Regions from separate parts of the Chromobacterium phragmitis genome, predicted to be linked through region 2. Evidence: predicted binding sites of a transcription regulator. Region 2 holds the regulator's gene; each other region holds the start of a gene.
What was found. Region 2 encodes sigma-54, which starts transcription at its own class of promoters, with help from an activator protein. Its sites were predicted from a motif close to CTGGCACGCTTCATGCTT; they were not measured.
Positions count from the first base shown of each region.

Region 1: DK842_RS13605 (4Fe-4S dicluster domain-containing protein) is a predicted target of sigma-54. The motif match lies at 3,219-3,236, and genes of this name have one in related genera.
Region 3: glnA (type I glutamate--ammonia ligase) is a predicted target of sigma-54. The motif match lies at 3,417-3,434, and genes of this name have one in related genera.

Region 1 is NZ_CP029495.1:2,843,017-2,849,527, forward strand. Features, by position in the region: gene DK842_RS13595 (respiratory chain complex I subunit 1 family protein) at 1-524, opposite strand, end outside; gene hyfB (hydrogenase 4 subunit B) at 535-2,556, opposite strand; gene DK842_RS13605 (4Fe-4S dicluster domain-containing protein) at 2,553-3,119, opposite strand; gene DK842_RS13610 (nitrilase-related carbon-nitrogen hydrolase) at 3,536-4,414, shown strand; gene DK842_RS13615 (hypothetical protein) at 4,640-5,212, shown strand; gene hypE (hydrogenase expression/formation protein HypE) at 5,294-6,325, opposite strand; gene hypD (hydrogenase formation protein HypD) at 6,322-6,511, opposite strand, start outside.
Region 2 is NZ_CP029495.1:303,690-310,200, reverse strand. Features, by position in the region: gene hprK (HPr(Ser) kinase/phosphatase) at 1-471, opposite strand, end outside; gene ptsN (PTS IIA-like nitrogen regulatory protein PtsN) at 464-925, opposite strand; gene hpf (ribosome hibernation-promoting factor, HPF/YfiA family) at 1,048-1,380, opposite strand; gene DK842_RS01530 (RNA polymerase factor sigma-54) at 1,454-2,857, opposite strand; gene lptB (LPS export ABC transporter ATP-binding protein) at 2,861-3,589, opposite strand; gene lptA (lipopolysaccharide transport periplasmic protein LptA) at 3,586-4,143, opposite strand; gene lptC (LPS export ABC transporter periplasmic protein LptC) at 4,133-4,702, opposite strand; gene DK842_RS01510 (KdsC family phosphatase) at 4,699-5,223, opposite strand; gene DK842_RS01505 (KpsF/GutQ family sugar-phosphate isomerase) at 5,277-6,254, opposite strand; gene DK842_RS01500 (cation:proton antiporter domain-containing protein) at 6,366-6,511, shown strand, end outside.
Region 3 is NZ_CP029495.1:606,157-612,667, forward strand. Features, by position in the region: gene mgtE (magnesium transporter) at 1-905, opposite strand, end outside; gene mtgA (monofunctional biosynthetic peptidoglycan transglycosylase) at 1,124-1,810, opposite strand; gene aroE (shikimate dehydrogenase) at 1,813-2,634, opposite strand; gene DK842_RS03020 (rhodanese-like domain-containing protein) at 2,776-3,228, opposite strand; gene glnA (type I glutamate--ammonia ligase) at 3,502-4,920, shown strand; gene DK842_RS03030 (L-cysteine desulfidase family protein) at 5,035-6,345, opposite strand; gene DK842_RS03035 (SLC5/6 family protein) at 6,417-6,511, opposite strand, start outside.

The sequences.
Region 1 (6,511 bases), 2.3 Mb from region 2:
GACTGCAGATAGCTGCCGGACATGCCGGTGGCGATGGCGCCCAGATTGGTGCTGCCCTCGATCAAGGCCACCACCAGCAGCGAGAGCATCATCGTCGGCTCCACCAGAATGCCCAGCGTCAGCTCGCGGCCCGCGCCGATGCCGGCGAATGAACTGCCGGAATCCACGCCGGACAGGGCGAAGAAAAAGCGCGCCAAGCCGAACAGGTAGACGAAGGTGATCAAGTCGGCCAGCGGGCCGGCCGGCGAGTGGCGGGTGAGCGCCGGCAGCGCCATCGCCAGCATCAGCATGGCGGACAGCTGCACCGCCGGCGCCAGGCGGAAGGCGAGGCCGGCCCGGCCCGGCGCCACATCCTGGCGGCGGAACAGCTTGAAAATGTCGCGGTAGTCCTGCAGCACGCCGGGGCCGCGCCGCGAATGCATGCGGGCGCGGATCATCCGCGACACGCCGGTGAACAGCGGCGCCAGCGCCAGCAGCAGCGCGGCTTGCGCGACGGCCAGAGGGAGGGATGGCAAGGGGTGCATGGTGGTTCTCCTAGCGCGCGGCGATCAAGAGCAGCGCCAATAGCGCGATCACCACGTACAGGCAGTACAGGCGGAAATCGCCGTGCTGCAGCCAGCGGACGCGGGCCGCCAGCCTGTCCGCCCAGCGGGCGATGGGCAGGGTCAGCGCCCGGTCCCACAGCGGCTCGGCGCGGCTGGCCCCGGCGATGGTCTTCTCCAGCGCGGCGTCCAGCCTGGCGGCCGGCGACAACTGGCCGCGCAGGCGGTAAAGCGGGGCGAACATATGCGCCACCGGCTGGGTCAGACCTTGCGGGCCGACCGACATCGACGCTTCCTGCGCATAGCCGCAGGCCCAGGCATCGCCCTGCTGGCGGCGGGCCAGCCGCGCGCCGCGCAGGATGGACAAGGCCAGCAGCACGCACAAGGGCAGCGAGATCAGCAATACCGCCAACAGCGGCATGGACACCATGGTTTGGGCATGCAGGCCGGGATGGATGGCCAGGCCTTCCGTCACGGAGGCCGGCGCGGCATGCGTCAAGGACGCCGCCACATTGGCCATCAGCGGCGACACCGCGCTCGCGCCCACGCCTAGCAGCAACAGCGCCAGCGCGGCCAGCAGCATCGCCGCGCGCATGGGCAACGGCACCTCGGTCGCCTCCGCGGCATGGCGGCTGCGCGGCGCGCCGGAGAAGCACATGCCGTAAGCCTTGACGAAGGCCATGGCCGCCAGCGCGCCGGTCAAGGCCAGCATCACCATGGCCAGCGGCCCGGTCAGCCGCAGCGCGAAGCCGGCGTCCTGGCTGACGGCGAACAGCGTCTGGTAGGTGAACCACTCGGACACGAAGCCGTTGAACGGCGGCAGCGCGCAGATGGCCAGGCTGCCGGCCAGGAAGCTCAGCGCCGTCCACGGCATGCGCGAGGCCAGCCCGCCCAGCCGCTCCATGTCCTTGCTGTGGGCGCGGTAAAGGATGGAACCCGCGCCCATGAACAGCAGGCCCTTGAACAGCGCGTGGTTGAGCAGGTGGTAGCCGGCGGCGACAAAGCCCAGGGCCGCCAGCAGCGGCTGATGCTCGGCCAGGCCCAGCATGCCCGCGCCCACGCCCAACAGGATGATGCCGACGTTCTCCACGGTGGAGTAGGCCAGCAGCCTTTTCAGGTCCTGCTCGGCCAGCGCGTACAACACGCCCAGCACCGCGGAGGCGCCGCCTATGGCCAGCACCAAGAGGCCCCACCAGGCGGCGCGCGCGCCCAGGATGTCGACGCCCACCTTGATGATGCCGAACACGCCTATCTTCACCATCACGCCGGACATGAGGGCCGAGGCGTGCGAGGGCGCGGCCGGGTGGGCGCGCGGCAGCCAGCCGTGCAGCGGCGCCATGCCTGCCTTGGCGCCGAAGCCGAACAGGGCCAGCAGGAACACCGCGGAGGCGAGCGGGCCGTCCAGCTTCAAGGCGCGGAAGCTGTCGAAGTCCAGGCTGCCGCTTTGCGCGTACAGGAGGAAAAAGGCGGTCAGGATCAGCACCGAGCCGGCGTGGGCGATCAGGAAGTACAGGAAGCCCGCGTTCACCGCCTCCTCGTCCTGCTCGAAAATCACCAGGAAGTAAGACGCCAGCGACATCGCCTCGAATAGGATCAGGAAGTAAAACGCGTTGTCCATCGCCACCAGCCCTGTCATCGAGGCGATGAAGGCATTGGCGAAGAATCCCATCGCGCCGACGCCGCGGCCGCGGTATTCCCGCACATACGACCAGCCATACAGCGAGGCGAGCAGCGTCAGCGCCGAAATGGCCAGCAGCAGCAGCGCGGCCAGCGGGTCCAGCCGCGCGGCGAAATGGGCGAATGCGAACGGTCCGTCCATCACCAAGCGTTCTACCGTCCCGCTTTGCAATACCGGCAGCGAGGCGGCCAGTCCGCAGGCCGCGCCGGCGATGCCGAACAGCGACGACGCGGCGATGGCCAGCGTTTCCAGGCGGGCCAGCAGCAGGCTGAGCAGCGCGCCCGCGCCGTACAGACAGACGGCCAGCAACAGCCATTGCAGGGGCGCGAGGCTCATGGTCTTTCCTCCGGCATGTCCCACTCCGCGCCCAGCGCGAACAGCGCCGCCTGGCGGCGGACATCGGCGGCGCGCGCGAGCGCATCGTTGTCTTCCAGCCGCAGCGCCCGCGTCGGGCACACCCGCATGCATTCCGGGCCATCGGCCAGGCCCTGGCACAGGTCGCACTTGATGGCGATGGCCTTCACGCCAGGCTCCCAGGCCAAGAGCGGCGACAGCGTGGCGTTGCTGTCGCGCGGGGCGGCGGCCGGCTCGGTTTCCGCCGGCGGCGCTTGCCAGCTAGGACTGACGGCGGCCACGCCACCGCACGGCGTGCCGGAGAGCTGGATGGCGCCGAAAGGGCAGGCGATGGCGCACAGCTTGCAGCCTATGCACAGCGTTTCATTGAGATCGACGGAATGGCCGGACAGCGAGATCGCCGCCACCGGACAGACGCGCGCGCAAGGCGCGTCGTCGCAATGGCGGCACAGCACCGGCGCGGTGACGGCGGCCGTGCGGGTGACGGCCAGCCGCGGATGCGCCTGCAGGCCGGCCGCGCGGTGCAGCGCGGAACAGGCGGCCATGCAGGTATGGCATCCATTGCAAAGCTCGGGCTCTGCAATGACGAAGCGGTTCATGATTCCCCCAAGTAAAGCCAGGCGGGGCCCGGGATGGCTTATGGCTTGCAGGAGGCGTGCCAGATTGGATTCTTGATTGGATCTCTTTGTTTTCAGCGGCTTGCGCGCGCGCCGGCGTCGGATGTGTCGTGTCGATGCGGTGTCGGCGGGTAAGGGATGTCGTCAGAAGTGACGAGGATTTATGGATTGGGACGCGAAGGGGAGCATGCCGCCCGGGCAACGTTCCGGTCCCATCTGGCTTGCCGTCTGGCGGGAATCGGTTTGCGGGCGGCGCATCTGTCCGATGATGGAACTCGTTCTTCGAACCCATCTCTACCCTTAATGTGCCAAGGATGCGGCCCACTTTGCAAAGGAAGAGAGCGATGCCACAAGAGTCCTGTCCGGTAGACCATTTGTCCAGCGCAGTCAGCGTGGCTTGCTGTCAGCTGGCGCCTGTTTTCGGTGATATCTCAGGCAATATGCGCCGCAGCCGCGACATTCTGATGCGGGCGGCGGATATGGGCGCTCAATTGGCGGTCTTGCCGGAACTGGCGAATACCGGCTATGCATTTTCCAATCGAGATGAGGCAAGGGGCCTTGCTCAATCCGACGCGGGGGAGTGCGTGAGCGAATGGCGAGAGTTGGCCGCGCAACTGGATTTGATCGTGGTCGCCGGCTTTTGCGAGGGAGATGGGGACGGGTTGTACAATAGCGCGGTGCTGCTGACGCCAGATGGCCGCCAAGCGCGCTATCGCAAAGCCCACCTGTGGGATGGCGAGAAGAGGATTTTCGATTTAGGTTGCCAGCCTCCGCCGGTGGTGGAAACGGCAATAGGCCGCCTTGGGGTGATGATTTGTTACGACCTGGAAATCCCCGAGTGGGTACGCCTGCCCGCGCTGGAAGGCGCCGATCTGCTCTGTGTTCCGGTCAATTGGCCCGTCCTGCCGCAACATCGCGAAGCGCTTCCAATAGAGGTGATCAAGGCGCAAGCCAATGCCGCGTTCAACCGCTTGCCGGTGGCGGTATGCGACCGCGCTGGCCACGAGCGGGGAATAGACTGGGCGGGCTGCTCGCTGATCACCGATGCGGACGGCTGCAAGTTGGCGCTGGCGAGCCGCCAAGAACAGGCCGGGGCTGATGAGATCGTTTTCGCTCAGATCGATCTGCGCGCCAGTCGCGACAAACATATCAGCCGGCATAATCATGTGCTGTCGGATCGTAGGCCAGACTTATACGGCAAACTTCATGGCACTGCGATTTAGACCCGCTAGCCCGCCCTGCTCCAGCGTTGCGCCTCCTTGTCGCACGCCTTGTACGGCCTGCGTCGGCGCGCCTTGGCTCAGGTTCTTGGCGAGGGTTTTGTTAGCTGCCTTAGTCGGTTATTGGCAATAGTACCGCTGCGATAGAAGGAATGAGAGGGCTGGCAGGCGTAAACTATGCGTTTTGCTTGTTGCGCCGCCTGCCGCGGCCGTTTCCGAATCGCCGACATGAAAAACGCTTTCGCTTTCCTCGCCTGTTCCTTTCTCGTTTCTGGCTGCGCCGATCTGCAGCAGCACGCCACCAAGATCGCCGATGAGACCCTCCGCGCGATGAACGCGCAGTCCAGTCCGTCCGCTCAAACCTCCACGTCTTCGGGCCGCGCCGAGACGCCGGCCGCATCGGTTTCCCTGGGCATGGATTTGAGGCCGATATTGACTTGCCAGTCCAAGGGCTACGATCTGGATGCCTTGCGCCGCAATCTGAAGCGGAGCCCGGCGGTGAGCCGGAGTTTCGTCACTCGCGATGAGGAGTCGATTTACGTTCTGCGCCCGGGCGTAAGCATCAATGGGCTGCCGGTTTCTTATATCGCGGTGTGGGGAATCATGAATTCCGGCACCGGGAGTTCGGTCGTGGCGATGACGGATCGCTCGGTTGCCGCGGTCGGGAAGGCGATGAAGATGAAAAACCAGAAGCCGCGCTCCGGGTATTTCACCTTTGTCAAAAACATGAAGCTGGACTTCGCCGGGGGCAAGCGGCTGACGCAGTTCGGCTGCGTCCTCGCCTCGCTGGATGAGGAGTGAGGCCAAGCCGACCGGGGGGAAAGGTTTAGCCCGGCTGGCATAGGAGAGGACGATCGCCCCGGACGGCGGGCATCGCCTCGATCAGCAAATCCTCGGCAGTTGCTCGCCGTTGATCCAGTCCACCATCCGTCGTCCCCCGAAGGCGGTTTCCATCTGCGCGAACCGGTTTGAGTCGGCGACAGCTTCGCCGATGATCGCCGCGTCGCGTCCTCGCGGGTGGGCGCGCATCGCGGCCAGCAGCGCGTCGGCGTCCTCCGGCGCGCACACGGCCACCAGCTTGCCCTCGTTGGCCACGTAGAGCGGGTCCAGGCCCAGCAGTTCGCAGGCGGCGGCCACTTCTTGCCGTATCGGCAGCGCGGATTCGCGGATCCGCATGCCGCAGCCGGCTTGCTGGGCGAATTCGTTCAGCACCGCCGCCAGGCCGCCGCGCGTCGGGTCGCGCAGGCAGCGGACATCCGGCGCGGCGCGCAGCATGTCCGCCACCAGCGTGTGCAGGGCGGCGCTGTCGGACTGCAAGGCGGTTTCAAAGCCCAGGTTTTCGCGCAAGGACATGATGGCCACGCCGTGGTCGCCCAGGTGGCCTGACAGCAGGATTTTGTCGCCGGGCCGGATGCGGCGCGGCGAGATGGCTATGCCGGCCGGCGCATGGCCGACGCCGGTGGTGGAAATGAACACGCCGTCGCCCTTGCCTTGCTGCACCACCTTGGTGTCGCCGGTGACGATGGCGACGTTCGCCTCGCGCGCGGCGGCGGCCATGGACTGGACGATCCGGCGCAGATCGGCCAGCGGGAAGCCTTCCTCCAGAATGAAGCCGGCGGTCAGATACAGCGGCGCGCCGCCGCACATCGCCACATCGTTGACGGTGCCGTGCACCGCCAGGCTGCCGATGTCTCCGCCGGGGAAGAACAGCGGCGAGACGACATGGCTGTCGGTGGCCAAGATCAGCCGGCTGTCGGCCGGCGGCATGGGCAGGGCGGCGCCGTCGTGCTGCGCGCCCAGATAGCCGTTGTCGAACTCGGCGACGAACAGCTGCTCGATCAGCTTGGCCATCGCCCTGCCGCCGCTGCCGTGGCTGAGGTCCACCCGGCCGTGGGCAAAGTCTATGCGGTTCATGCCGCGTCTCCGTTGTGATCGGCCGCGCGGAAGCGGCCATAGGTGAAATGGGCGGCGCAAGCGCCTTCGGACGACACCATACAGGCGCCCAGCGGCCGCTCCGGCGTGCAGGCGGTTCCAAAGGCGCGGCAGTCGGCCGGCTGTTTTTGGCCGCGCAGGATGGCGGCGCACTCGCAGGCCTTGTGG
Region 2 (6,511 bases):
GTCGCCCATGATCAGCACGCCGATCTCGAACACGTCGAGGAACACGCCATGGAGCACGGTCGACACCGCCAGCGCGCGGGCGAGATAGATCCGCAGCACGTCCATCAGGTACGGGCTTTCCAGCGTGCTGCACATCAGCGGCACGTTGTGGCTGTGGCAGTAGTCGCGCAGCAGCCGCGGCACCGGCTGGCCGTTGGCCACCATCACCACCGACATGCTCTTGTGGAACAGCTGGTCCAGCGCGGTCTTGGCCGCCGACTGCTCCAGCTTGTTCAGGTAGTCCACTTCCGCCAGGCCCAGCACTTGCACCCGGTTGGGGTGGATGAAGTTCAAGTGGCCGACCAGCGCCAGCGTGGGGCGCTGGTCGTCGTTGCCGATGACGTTGTCCGAGCCGCCGGTGCCGGCGACCCAGGTCAGGTTCAGCTTCTGCTGGTTTTCCTGATACAGCCGGCGTACGGTGATGCTAGGCATGGGGCGTCCAGTCGCTAAGCAGCTTGTAGAGGTCGTCGCGCGCGTTCAGGCCCAGCATCTGCTCGCGCATCTGGCGGCTGGAGAACATCTGCGCCAGTTCCGACAGCACCTGCAGGTGCAGATCGGTGGCGTGTTCGGGCACCAGCAGCACGAACAGGCATTGCACTGGCTTGCCGTCCGGGGCGTCGAAGGGAATCGGCGCCTTCAGGCGGATGAATACGCCGGTCGCCTCCTTCAGGCCGCGGGCGCGGCCGTGGGGAATGGCCACGCCTTGGCCGAGTCCGGTGGAGCCCAGTTTTTCACGGCTGAACAGGCTGTCGAAGATTTCGCTGCGGGCGATGCCGCGGGTGTTTTCCACCAGCAGGCCCACTTGTTCGAACACCCGTTTCTTGCTGGCGACGTCCAGATCCAGCAGGATATGGTCCGGAGTCAGGATCTTGCCGATGAGATTCATGTTGGCTTATGCATGCGGCTCTTGGGGAAAGTCCGAATTCTACGTTGCCTTGATAGTACTGAAAACCGGCAAGCGCAAAGAAAAACGGGAACCGCGAGGCTCCCGTTGTCTTCAATCAGGCCTTACAGCGAAGCCTGGGTCTGGGAGGCTTCGCCCGAACCCAGCGCGCGGTGCTCGGTCAGTTTTTCCTTGTGCTTGAGCACCTGGCGGTCCAGCTTGTCCATCAGCAGGTCGATGGCGGCGTAGAGGTCGGCTTCGGAAGCTTCCACGTGGATGTCCTTGCCGGACAGGTGGACGTTGACCTCAGCCTTCTGGATCAGCTTGTCCACGGACAGGGTGACGGAGATGTCGATCACGTGGTCGACGTGGCGGGTAACGCGCTCCAGCTTGTTTTCAATGTATTCGCGCAGCGACTGAGTGACTTCCAGGTGCAGGCCGGTTACTTTGAGGTTCATACCCTAGCTCCTTCTGGTTTGTCCGCCCGGTCGGGTTGTCGGGCGGCATTGTATTCCTGAGGCGTCTCGGTTTTTATAGCGCCTTGCGCAGACTCACCGCCGGAATCTGCATGGCTTCACGATACTTGGCTACGGTGCGTCTGGCAACCTGTATTCCCTGCTTGGCCAGCGCGTCGGCGATGGCGCTGTCGGACAGCGGCTTGGCGCGGTCCTCGGCGTCTATCATGCCGCGGATGTGGGCCTTGATCGCGGTGGCGGAGCACTCTCCGCCGCTTTCAGTTTCCAGCGAACTGCCGAAGAAATACTTGAGCTCGAACAAACCTCGTGAACAGAGCAGGTATTTCTGGCTGGTGGAGCGGGAAACGGTGGATTCGTGCAGTCCCAGCTCTTCCGCGATGTCGCGCAGGATCAGCGGCCGCATCGCCACCTCTCCGCGCTCGAAGAACAACTGTTGACGCTCGACAATAGCTTCCGCCACTTTGAGTATGGTGTCAAACCGCTGCTGGATGTTCTTGACCAGCCAGCGCGCCTCCTGCAGCCGGCCGGACATTTCGCCGCCCTGGCCGCGGCTGTCTGCCAGCATGCGCTCGTACAGGCGGTTGACGCGAAGGCGAGGCATGGCGGCGCGATTGAGCTCCGCGGCCCAGCGGCCACGGAGCTTGCGCACGCTGATGTCGGGAATCACGTAATGGACGTCGCCGTGGCTGAAGCCGGTGGCCGGATGCGGGTTGAGGCGGGCGATCAACGCCTGCGCCTCGCGCAGCGCGGCGTCGTCGCAGCGCAGCAGTTTTTTCAGCTTGGCGTAATCGCGGCCGCCCAGCAGCGGCAGATGCTCGCGGACGATGGCCAGCGCCAGCGGGTGGCCGGGTTTGCCGCCGGGCAGGCGCCGCAACTGCAGTTCCAGCGATTCAGCCAGCGAGCGGGCGCCGACGCCGGCGGGATCGAACTGCTGCAGCAACGCGAGGCCGACGGCCAGTTCGTCGCTGTCCAGCTCCAGCTCCAGCGGCAGGTTGCCGGCCAGTTCGTCCAAGTCCTGCGGCAGATAGCCGTCCTCGTCCAGCTCTTCGATCAAGAGGCGCATCACCGCGCGGTCGCGGTCGGAGAGGACGATTTCGCCCAACTGCGTCAGCAGGTGCTCTCGCAGGCTGACCGGGCAGGGCACGTTGAGCATGGGGTCGAAATCGTCGTCGTCGCTTTTGCGTCCGCCCGCGCCCCAGTCCAGCAATTCGCCGGCGCTGTCGTCGCGGCTGTCGCCTTCGGCCGATTCGGCCGCGCCGTCTTTCTGCTCCGCTCCATTCGTCGCGGCTTCGCCGTCGCGCGGATCGTCGCCGCGCTCCAGCAAGGGATTATCCAGCAGGAAACGCTCCACTTCCGCCTGCAGGTCCAGCGTGGACAGCTGCAGCAGCTTAATGGATTGCTGCAACTGCGGCGTCAGCGTCAGCTGTTGGGAAACCTTGAGCTGAAGTGACTGTTTCATCATTTACAGGTGGAAATGTTCGCCGAGGTAGACCTCGCGCACTCTTTCGTTGTTGACCAGTTCTTCCGGCTGGCCGGAAGCCAGCACCGAGCCGTCGCTGATGATGTAGGCGCGGTCGCAGATGCGCAGCGTCTCGCGCACGTTGTGATCGGTGATCAGCACGCCGATGCCGCGCTCCTTCAGGAAGGAGATGATTTTCTGAATGTCGATCACCGCGATCGGGTCCACGCCGGCGAACGGCTCGTCCAGCAGGATGAAGCGAGGACGGGTGGCCAGCACGCGGGCGATTTCCACCCGGCGGCGCTCGCCGCCGGACAGCGACAGCGCGTTGTTTTCTCGCAAATGGCCGATGTTGAGGTCGTCCAGCAGCAGGTCCAGCTCTTTTTCCAGTTCTTTGCCCTTGAGGCCGGAGATTTCCAGGATGGCGGCGATGTTCTCTTCCACCGTCATCCGGCGGAAGATGGACGCTTCCTGCGGCAGGTAGCCGAGTCCCAGCTGGGCGCGCTGATGCATCGGATAGCGGGTGATGGCTTCGTCGTCCAGGCGGATGTCGCCGTCGTCGGCGCCGATCAGGCCGACGATCATGTAGAAGCTGGTGGTCTTGCCGGCGCCGTTGGGGCCGAGCAGGCCGACGACTTCGCCGCTTTCGATGCTCAGCGACACGTCCTTGACCACGGTGCGTTTTTTGAAGCGCTTCTTCAGGCGGGATACGGCGAGTACGCTGCGCTTCATGGCTTGGAGGCTCCAGCGGCGGGCTTGGCGGCGGCCGGCTGCGACGCGGCGTTCTTCGGCTGCAGGATGACGGTGGTGCGGCCGCCCTTGCCGGCATTGGCGCCGCCGCCCATCACCTGGTAAACCTCGCTCTGGGTGTCGTAAGTGATCACGTTGCCTATCACCAGGTCGCCGTTGCGTTTGACGCGGGCATTGCCGGTCAGCACCGCGAAGTGTTTGGCGCTGTCGTAGTCGAGCTTGCTGGACTGGCCTTCGATCCAGCCGCCGTTGTTGTCCAGCTTCTGACGGAAGGTGACGATGCGGCCGCTGGCTTGCAGCGTCTGGTTGCCTTGCTGGTCCTGCATGGCCACGACTTTGTCGGCGTTCAGGCGCAGCGTGCCCTGGATCACCACCACATTGCCGGTGCAGGTGGAGATCCCCTTGGTCTGCTCCATGGTGCAGCCGTTGTCGCTGGTGATCTCGATGGGCTTGTTGCGGTCGGCCTGCTCGGCGTGCGCGAACGAGACGGCGGACAGCAGCAGGCCGGCGAGCAGGAGTCGGGTGTTATTTGGCATAGATGATCTTGGTCTTTGAGTGCAGATTGAGCACGCCTTGGGACTCCAGGTAGCTGAAGCCTATGGAGTTGGCCACCGAGTTGCCGTGGTAGATCACCGACGGCGCCTTCGAGCTGGCGAAGCGCTTGCCGGTGTCGACGAACATCGCGCTGCTCACCAGCTTGGTTTCGGGCTGTTTGCTGTCTGCGGGTTTGATCAGGACGACCTTCTTGTCGAAGTAAGCCTGCTGGTTCTTGCTGTTGTAGCGGCCGGTTTCGCCGGTCACATGGTATTGCAGCACGCCCTGCTGGTATTGGTACAGGTCGGGGTTTTCGAAGTAGGCGTCGGGTTTGCCCGGGTATTGCCACATGCGGCTGGCGACCAGCTTGTCCATCAGCCTGCCCTGGGCGTCGTAGCGGATGGCCACCAGGTTGTCCGCCACGTATTCGGGCTTGTCCGGGTCCAGCTCGCGATGGCGGGTATCCCAGCGCGAGATCTGATCCAGCCACAGCGTCAGCATCGCGGTGAGGCCGATCAGCAGCACCGGGAAAAGGCGGTGGGAGCGCAACAGCTTGATCATGCCAGATACCGCGCGAGCACGCCTTCGAACGTGCCTTGGGCCTGCATGATCAGCTCGGCCAGCTCGCGCACCGCGCCGTGCCCGCCGGGGTTGCCGGTCACGTAATGGCAGTGCTGGCGAACCTGCGGCGGGGCTTCGGGGACCGCCACCGCCAGGCCTACTCGGGTCAGGATGGGCAGGTCGATGAGGTCGTCGCCGATGAAAGCGCACTCGTCGGGCGCGAAGCCGGTTTTGTCCAGCAGGTCGGCCAGGGCGACTTTCTTGTCGTGCACGCCGCCATAGTAGTGGTCTATCTTCAGCGCCCGGGCCCGGTGCTCGACGCAGCGGTCGGCGCGGCCGGAAATGATGGCCAGCTGCACGCCGGTGCCCTGCAGCAGGCGCAGGCCCAGACCATCCTGCACGTAGAAGGACTTGCTCTCTTCGCCTTGGGCGTTGTAGTACAGGCGGCCGTCGGTGAGGACGCCGTCCACGTCCATGATCAGCAGCTTCACCTTGCGGGCCTGCTCGGAAATCATACGCATTGCTTGTCCTTGCAGCCGCCAGCCATGCGGTTGGCGGCTGCGATGTTCGATATTTAAAACACGCCGGCGCGCAGCAGGTCGTGCATGTGAAGCACGCCGGCCAGCTTGCCCTGGGCGTCTACGACCACCAGGCTGGTGATCTGGTGCTGTTTCATCAGGAAGCCAGCTTCGGCGGCCAGTTTGTCCGGCTGGATGGATCGCGGCTGGCGGCCCATCACCTCGTCTATCTTCAGGCTGTAGAGGTCGGCGCCCTTTTCCAGCGTGCGGCGCAGATCGCCGTCTGTATAGATGCCGTGCAGCGTGCCGTCGGCGTCGCTGATGGTGACCATGCCCAGCCGTTTTCGCGACATTTCCAGCAGCGCGTCTTTCAACAACGTGCCTGGCGCGACGCGGGGCAGGGCATCGCCGTCGTGCATCAGATCCTTCACGTGCACCAATAGGCGGCGGCCCAGGCTGCCGCCCGGGTGGGACAGCGCGAAATCGCTCTTGCCGAAGCCGCGCACTTCCATCAGCGTCACCGCCAGCGCGTCGCCGAGCGCGATCTGCGCGGTGGTGCTGGTGGTGGGCGCCAGGTTCAGCGGGCAGGCTTCCTTGTCCACATGCGTGTGCAGCAGGATGTCCGCTTCCTGGGACAGCGTGGATTCGGTCCGGCCGGTCACCGCGATCAGCTTGCCGCCCTTCAGCTTCAGCGCCGGCAGCAGGGACACCACCTCGGCCGACTCGCCGGAGTTGGACAGCGCGATCACGATGTCGTCGCCGGTGATCATGCCCAAGTCGCCATGGGCGGCCTCGGCCGGATGAACGAAAAAGGCCGGCGTGCCGGTGCTGGCCAGGGTGGCGGCGATCTTGCGCCCCACGTGGCCGGACTTGCCCATGCCGGTGACGATCACGCGGCCCTTGCAGGCCAGGATGGCTTCCACAGCGTCCAGGAATTCGCCGTTCAGGCGCTCGGCCAGGGTGCTCAGCGCGGCCGCTTCTGTCAGCAGCACGTCGCGCGCCGTCTCCAGGCGGCTGGTGTGAGTTTTTTCCATAAGGCAAAAGTATATCAAAGGTTATAATCGATTGACGCGGGTGCTGGTGCAAGTTTTGCTTGGCGGTCGTGTTTTCCGTTGCCAATTCTTTCCCTGGAGCCCCGACCGCCGATGCATTCCATGGCCCCCATCGTCCTTGTCCTGTTGTCCGCCGTGTTGGTGGTCACCTTGTGCCGCAGCCTGAAAGTGCCGGCCATGCTTGGCTACCTGGTGGTGGGCTTCCTGACGGGGCCGGGGGTGATGAACCTGATTCCCCA
Region 3 (6,511 bases), 300 kb from region 2:
TCCTCTTCCTTCAGGCCGGCCAGGTTCAGCACCTCGCTGTCCGACTCCTCCCGGATCACGTCCACCATCGCGTCCACCGTCAGCCTGCCCAGCAGCGCGCCGCGCTCGTCCACCACCGGCGCGCTGACCAGGTCATAGCGCTCGAAGGCCTGGGCGGCGTCCAGCGCCGGCTCGTCCGGATGGAAACTGACCACTTCGGTGGCCATCACGTCGACCACCTCCGCCTCCGGATCGGACACCAGCAGCTTGCGCACCGACAGCACGCCCTTGAGCAGGCCGGCTTCGTCGGTGACGAAAATCTTGTCGGTCTGGCTGGGCAGCTCGTCAAAGCGGCGCAAATAGCGCAATACCACCTCGCAGCTGACGTCGGCGCGGATTTTCACCAGTTCGAAATCCATCAGCGCGCCGACGCGGTCGTCGTCGTAAGACAGCACCGACTGCAGTTGGCCGCGCTCTTCCTCGTCCAGCCGGCCCATCGCCTCGTACACCACCTGCCGCGGCAGATCCGGCGCGAGTTCGGCCAGCTCGTCCGCGTCCAGCTCGTCCAGCGACGCCAGCAGCTCGTCGTGGCCCATCACTTCGATCAGCGATTCGCGGACCGCGTCGGACACCTCCAGCAGCACCGCGCCGTCGCGCGTGGGGTCGGTCAGGTCCCAGGCCAGCAGCCGGTCTTCCAGCGGCAGCGCCTCCAGCACATGGGCGATGTCGGCCGGGTGAAGCTGGCCCAATTTCTGGCCCAGCTCCTGCAAATTGTGCTGCGCCGCCAGCGGATCGGCGGCGGCATCGCTCGCCTCCGGGCGGGTAGCAAGATGTTCGAGCTGGCGCTGGCGCTCTATCAGGCGCTGCACCAGGCCCAGGCTTTCCTGCAGACGATCGGCGGATTGTTGCTTGAAGGCAACCGTCATGCACGTCTCCTTCCGCCCACAGGGCGCGCGCGAAGGGCCGACGGTGTGAGGCGGGACTTTATAGAATGATACGGGATTGGATTAAGGGGTAACTGGGTAAGTCCATTGCGTGGGCCGCGGCTTGCCCGCGGCGCGCGAAAAGAAAGTCGCGATTGTAACATACCGTCACAAGCGGCTTCCAGCCGGCGACGCGCATCGCCGCCGGCAAAGGGACGCGCTCAGGGCAACTCGACGTAGCCCATCCGGCGCTGGATGATGCGGGTCTTGCGCGCCAGGCCCGGCGCGTTGCGGTGCTCGTCGTAATAGCGAGGATTGGGCACCATCGCGGCCAGCTTGGCGGCCTGGAACGACGACAGGCGCGCCGCGCCGGTGCGGAAGTAATAACGGGAGGCGGCCTCGGCGCCGAATACGCCGTTGCCCCACTCGATCACGTTGAGATAGATCTCGTAGATGCGGCGCTTGTCCAGCACCGCCTCCAGCATCACCGTGATCAGCGCCTCCTCCAGCTTGCGCCACGGCGTCTTGCCGCTGGACAGGAACAGATTCTTGGCCAATTGCTGGCTGATGGTGGAGCCGCCGGCGACGATCTTGCCCTTCTGCAGGTTTTTTTCGAACGCCGCCTCGATGCCGTCCCAGTCGAAGCCCTCGTGGTCGACGAACTTGGCGTCCTCGGACGCGATCAGCGCCCGCTTCAGATTGGGCGAGATCTTGTCATACGACACCCATTTGTGGCGCAACTCGGCCTCGGGGTCATCCTGCTGCAGCTTGGCCAGTTGTTCGTTCATGAACGAGCTGGCCCCTGGGTCGTGGTCGCGCCAGTAGACGATATGGCCGAGCACCCACAGGTTATACAGCAGAAAGGCGGCCACCAGGGCCGCCAGAATCTTGAAGAGTATGCGAGACATGCTCAGGCCAGCACTTCCCTCAGCATATTGGTCACCTTGCGCGTTTCCGGCTGCACTCCGCGCCAAATGGAGAACGACTCCGCCGCCTGCTCCACCAGCATGCCCAGGCCGTCTGCCAGCATGCCGGCGTTTTCGCCCTGGGCGCGTTGCAGGAACGGCGTCAGGCCGGCGCTGTACACCATGTCGTAGGCCAGCGTGCGCGGCGTGAACACGCCGCGCGGCAGCGGCGGCATCTCGTTGTTCAGGCTGGTGGACGTCGCGTTGATGATGATGTCGAAGCTGCGGCCCTCCAGCGCGTCGTAGCCTACCGCCTCCACCTTGCCGTAAGCCGCGAAATGGTGGGCCAGCGCCTCGGCCTTGATCACGGTGCGATTGACGATGGTCAGGCTGGCCGGCTTTTGCTCCAGAATGGGCTCCAGCACGCCGCGCACCGCGCCGCCGGCGCCCAGAATCAGCACGCGTTGGCCTTGAATCGGATAGTCCAGGTTCTCGACGATGTCGCGCACCAGGCCGACGCCGTCGGTGTTGTCGCCATACACCTTGCCGTCGCGGAAGGTCAGCGTATTGACCGCCTCTGCCGCGCGGGCGCGCTCGGTCAGCTCGGAGGCGTAGCGGAAGGCGTCGCCTTTGAACGGCAGCGTGATGTTCAGGCCCTTGCCGCCGGCGGCGACGAACTCGCCCACCACCTCGTTGAAGCGGCCGATATCGGCGAACAGGCGCTCGTAGCCGATGTCTTGCCCGGTGGCGCGGGCAAATTCCTCGTGGATGAACGGCGACTGGCTGTGGGAGATCGGGTTGCCGATGACGGCGTAACGGTCGGTCATGTCCGGTTTTCCAAAATGCGATATGTTTTCTGCGTTCCTTGGCCGCCGGCGAAGACCATGGCTTTCCGGCGGATTCGGGCAACGGGTTCATCCCCCACTTTGCCGCGTAACGCCGCAAACATCAACCACCGCGGCGATCCGCTAGCCCTGCACCCACGGCAGGCCGCGCCAGCGCCAGCCGCCGACCGAGTTGCGATGGCCGTCGGCGTCGCGGTCGCCCTCGAAGCCTTCCAGCACGTTGTAGACCTCGCTGTAGCCGTGGGCCGCGGCCAGCCGCGCCACCTGGTCGGAGCGGGCGCCGGAGCGGCAGATCACCAGCAGCACGGCCTCCGGGTCCACCTGATGGGTCAGCTGGGCCAGGAAATGGGGATTCGGCTCCATGCCCGGATAGCTGCGCCATTCGATGTTGACCGCCTCCGGCACCGTGCCGACGAACTGCCATTCGGCGTGGCTGCGCACATCCAGCAGCACCGCCTTGGGCAGGCCCTGCATCAGTTCGTAGGCCTCATCGGGCAGCACCGCCCCGCTATAGGGCAGGCTCAATTGCTCGGCGCGCTGGTGCGCGGCCTGCAGAATCTGGCTGACTTTGCTCATGATGTTTTTCTCCTGCAACACGCTTGGCTTATGTTGCCGATTATCGACCCGCCCGGCATGGCTGGCAAATAGCACCATCATGGTGCATGCCATGGATCAAGGCACCAGATTGGTTCAAACCCAATCATTCCAGCCGGCTGGATATGCCAAAGCGCCTATGACACAATGCAGCAGCAGCGATTTTGGAGCTGGCACGCTTCCTGCTTACCGGGGACGTACCAAAATTTTCACGCACTTGCCCTTGGGTGCACGTTGCCTTTCAGGAGATAAAACATGGCAGTAGCCGACGTAGTCAAACTGATCCAAGAAAACGACGTCAAATTTGTCGATCTGCGCTTCACCGACACCCGCGGCAAAGAGCAGCACGTCTCCATCCCGGCCCACGTGCTGCTGGAAGACGCCGACGAATGGTTCGAGCGCGGCCACGCCTTCGACGGCTCCTCCATCGCCGGCTGGAAAGGCATCCAGGCTTCCGACATGCTGCTGATGGCCGACCCGGCCACCGCCCGCATCGACCCGTTCTTCGACGAGCCGACCGTGTTCATGCACTGCGACGTGATCGATCCGGCCGACGGCAAGGGCTACGACCGCGACCCGCGCTCCATCGCCAAGCGCGCCGAAGCCTACCTGAAGGCGTCCGGCCTGGGCGACACCGCCTACTTCGGCCCGGAGCCGGAATTCTTCATCTTCGACGGCGTGACATGGGGCACCGACATGTCCGGCTGCTTCGTCAAGATCAAGGCCGAAGAAGCGGCCTGGGCGTCGGCCGAAGAGTTCGAAGGCGGCAATATGGGCCACCGTCCAGGCATCAAGGGCGGCTATTTCCCGGTGCCGCCGGTAGATTCCTCGCAGGACATCCGCTCCGCGATGGTGCTGCTGCTGGAAGAGCTGGGCGTGCCGGTTGAGGTGCACCACCATGAAGTGGCCACCGCCGGCCAGAACGAGATCGGCACCAAGTTCAGCACGCTGACCCAGCGCGCCGACTGGACCCAGATCCTGAAGTACGTGGTGCACAACGTGGCCCACAGCTACGGCAAGACCGCCACCTTCATGCCTAAGCCCATCGTCGGCGACAACGGCTCCGGCATGCACGTCCACCAGTCCATCTGGAAAGACGGCAAGAACCTGTTCGCGGGCGAAGGCTACGCCGGCCTGTCCGACACCGCGTTGTACTACATCGGCGGCATCATCAAGCACGCCAAGGCGCTGAACGCGATCACCAACCCGGGCACCAACTCCTACAAGCGCCTGGTGCCGCACTACGAAGCGCCGGTGAAGCTGGCCTACTCCGCCAAGAACCGCTCGGCCTCCATCCGCATTCCGCACGTGGCCAGCCAGAAGGGCCGCCGCATCGAAGCCCGCTTCCCGGATCCGCTGGCCAACCCGTACCTGTGCTTCTCCGCGCTGCTGATGGCCGGCCTGGACGGCATCCAGAACAAGATCCACCCGGGCGACGCCGCGGACAAGAACCTGTACGACCTGCCGCCGGAAGAAGACAAGCTGATCCCGACCGTATGCGCCAGCCTGGATGAAGCCCTGGCCGCGCTGGACAAGGACCGCGAGTTCCTGACCCGCGGCGGCGTGTTCTCCAACGAGTGGATCGACGCCTACATCGAGCTGAAGATGCAGGAAGTGAACCTGACCCGCATGACCACCCACCCGGTGGAATTCGCGATGTACTACTCGCTGTGATCGCCGGAAACGGTTGAACAGCGCCGTCCCCGCTCCGGCGGGGATGGTTTTTGCCCGATGAGAAAAGCGGCCCTGCGGCCGCTTTTCTCATGCCTGCGCGCCAGGGCCTCCGAATCAGGCCGCCTCTCGCTTGCGCATCATGATCTGCAGAATCTGGACATCCGTCTGCGCCATGCCCTGGGTGGCCAGCCGGCCCAGGTTGGCGATGGAGGCGTCCACGCCGCGCTCGACGATGCCCTCGTCGCCGCTGACGCAGGCGCCGTCCAGCGCCATCAGCACCGCCTTGTACGCGGCCGCTGCCGAGGTCGACACTTTCATCGCGCAGCTGTTGGAGGCGCCGTCGCAGATCATCCCCGCCACGTCGCCTATCATGCTGGAGATCGCCATGCCGGCGGCCTTGTAGCCGCCGCCCAGCAGCAACGCCATCCCCGCCGCCGCGCCCATCGACGCGGTGGTCACCGCGCACAGCGCGGACAGCTTGGGCAGCCGGGAGTGGATGTACACCGCCATCAGATGCGACAACATCAGCGCCCGCGTCAATTGCTCGCGGCTGGCGTGGACGTGGCCGGCCACCACCACGACCGGCATGGTGGCGGCGATGCCCTGGTTGCCGGAGCCGGAGTTGCTCATCGCCGGCAGCGTCGCGCCGCCCATCCGGGCGTCGGACGCGGCGGCGGTGCGGGTGAGGATGCGGGTGAGCAGACCGTCGGACAATAGCCCGGCGCGCATTTGCCGCTCAAGCGTCGCGCCGATGTGCAAGCCGTACTCGCCGCGCATTCCCTCCCGCGACAGCGCCTCGTTGAGCGTGGCGGCCTCGTGGATGAAGTCCAGCTTCTCCAGCGGCGCCTGGGTGGCGAAGTCGTAGATGTCGCGCGCCGAGGCGTCGGCGAAATCGTAATCGCCGCCCTCCTCGCCCGCCGACGGGCTGCCGGCGTGGAAAACAGTTTCGCCGTTGCGTTCGATCAGGACCACGTTGGCGTGCGCGTCGGCGATGCAGACTCGGGCCTGCTCGCCGCCGGCAAAAACCCGCGCTTCCGAGTACAGGATGTTGGGCACGTCGGCGATGGCCAGCGCCACCCGCCGCTCGGCGACCATGCGCTTGCCGGCCGCCACCGCCTCGCCGCTCAAGCCTTTGAGCACTTCCAGCTTGCCATCCGGATCGCCGCCCAGCGCGCCGACAGCGGCGGCGATCCGCAATCCTACGGCGCCGGTGCCGGGCACGGTGACGCCCATGCCGTTCTTCATCAGGTTGGCCGATACCCGCGCCTCGATGCGTTCCGGCGCGCGGCCCAGCTCGCGGACAGCGATGGCTGCCGCCAGCGCCAGCGAGATGGGCTCGGTACAGCCCAGCGCCGGCACGACTTCCTTGCGCGCCGCCTTGACGAAACCGGGCCACAGGCCGATTTTAGGATGGGATTGAGTCATGGGATTCCACACTTTCATTCACGCCCGCCGGCAAGCGGCGCGGCTGGGTACCGGTTTCTCGCCGGCGACGGTCAGGAAAAGGCCAGGAACGGCGATACGCACAGCAATGCGCCTGTGGCGATGATGATCTTCAGCGCCGCTCCCTTGTACTGGTGCAGGAAAGGAA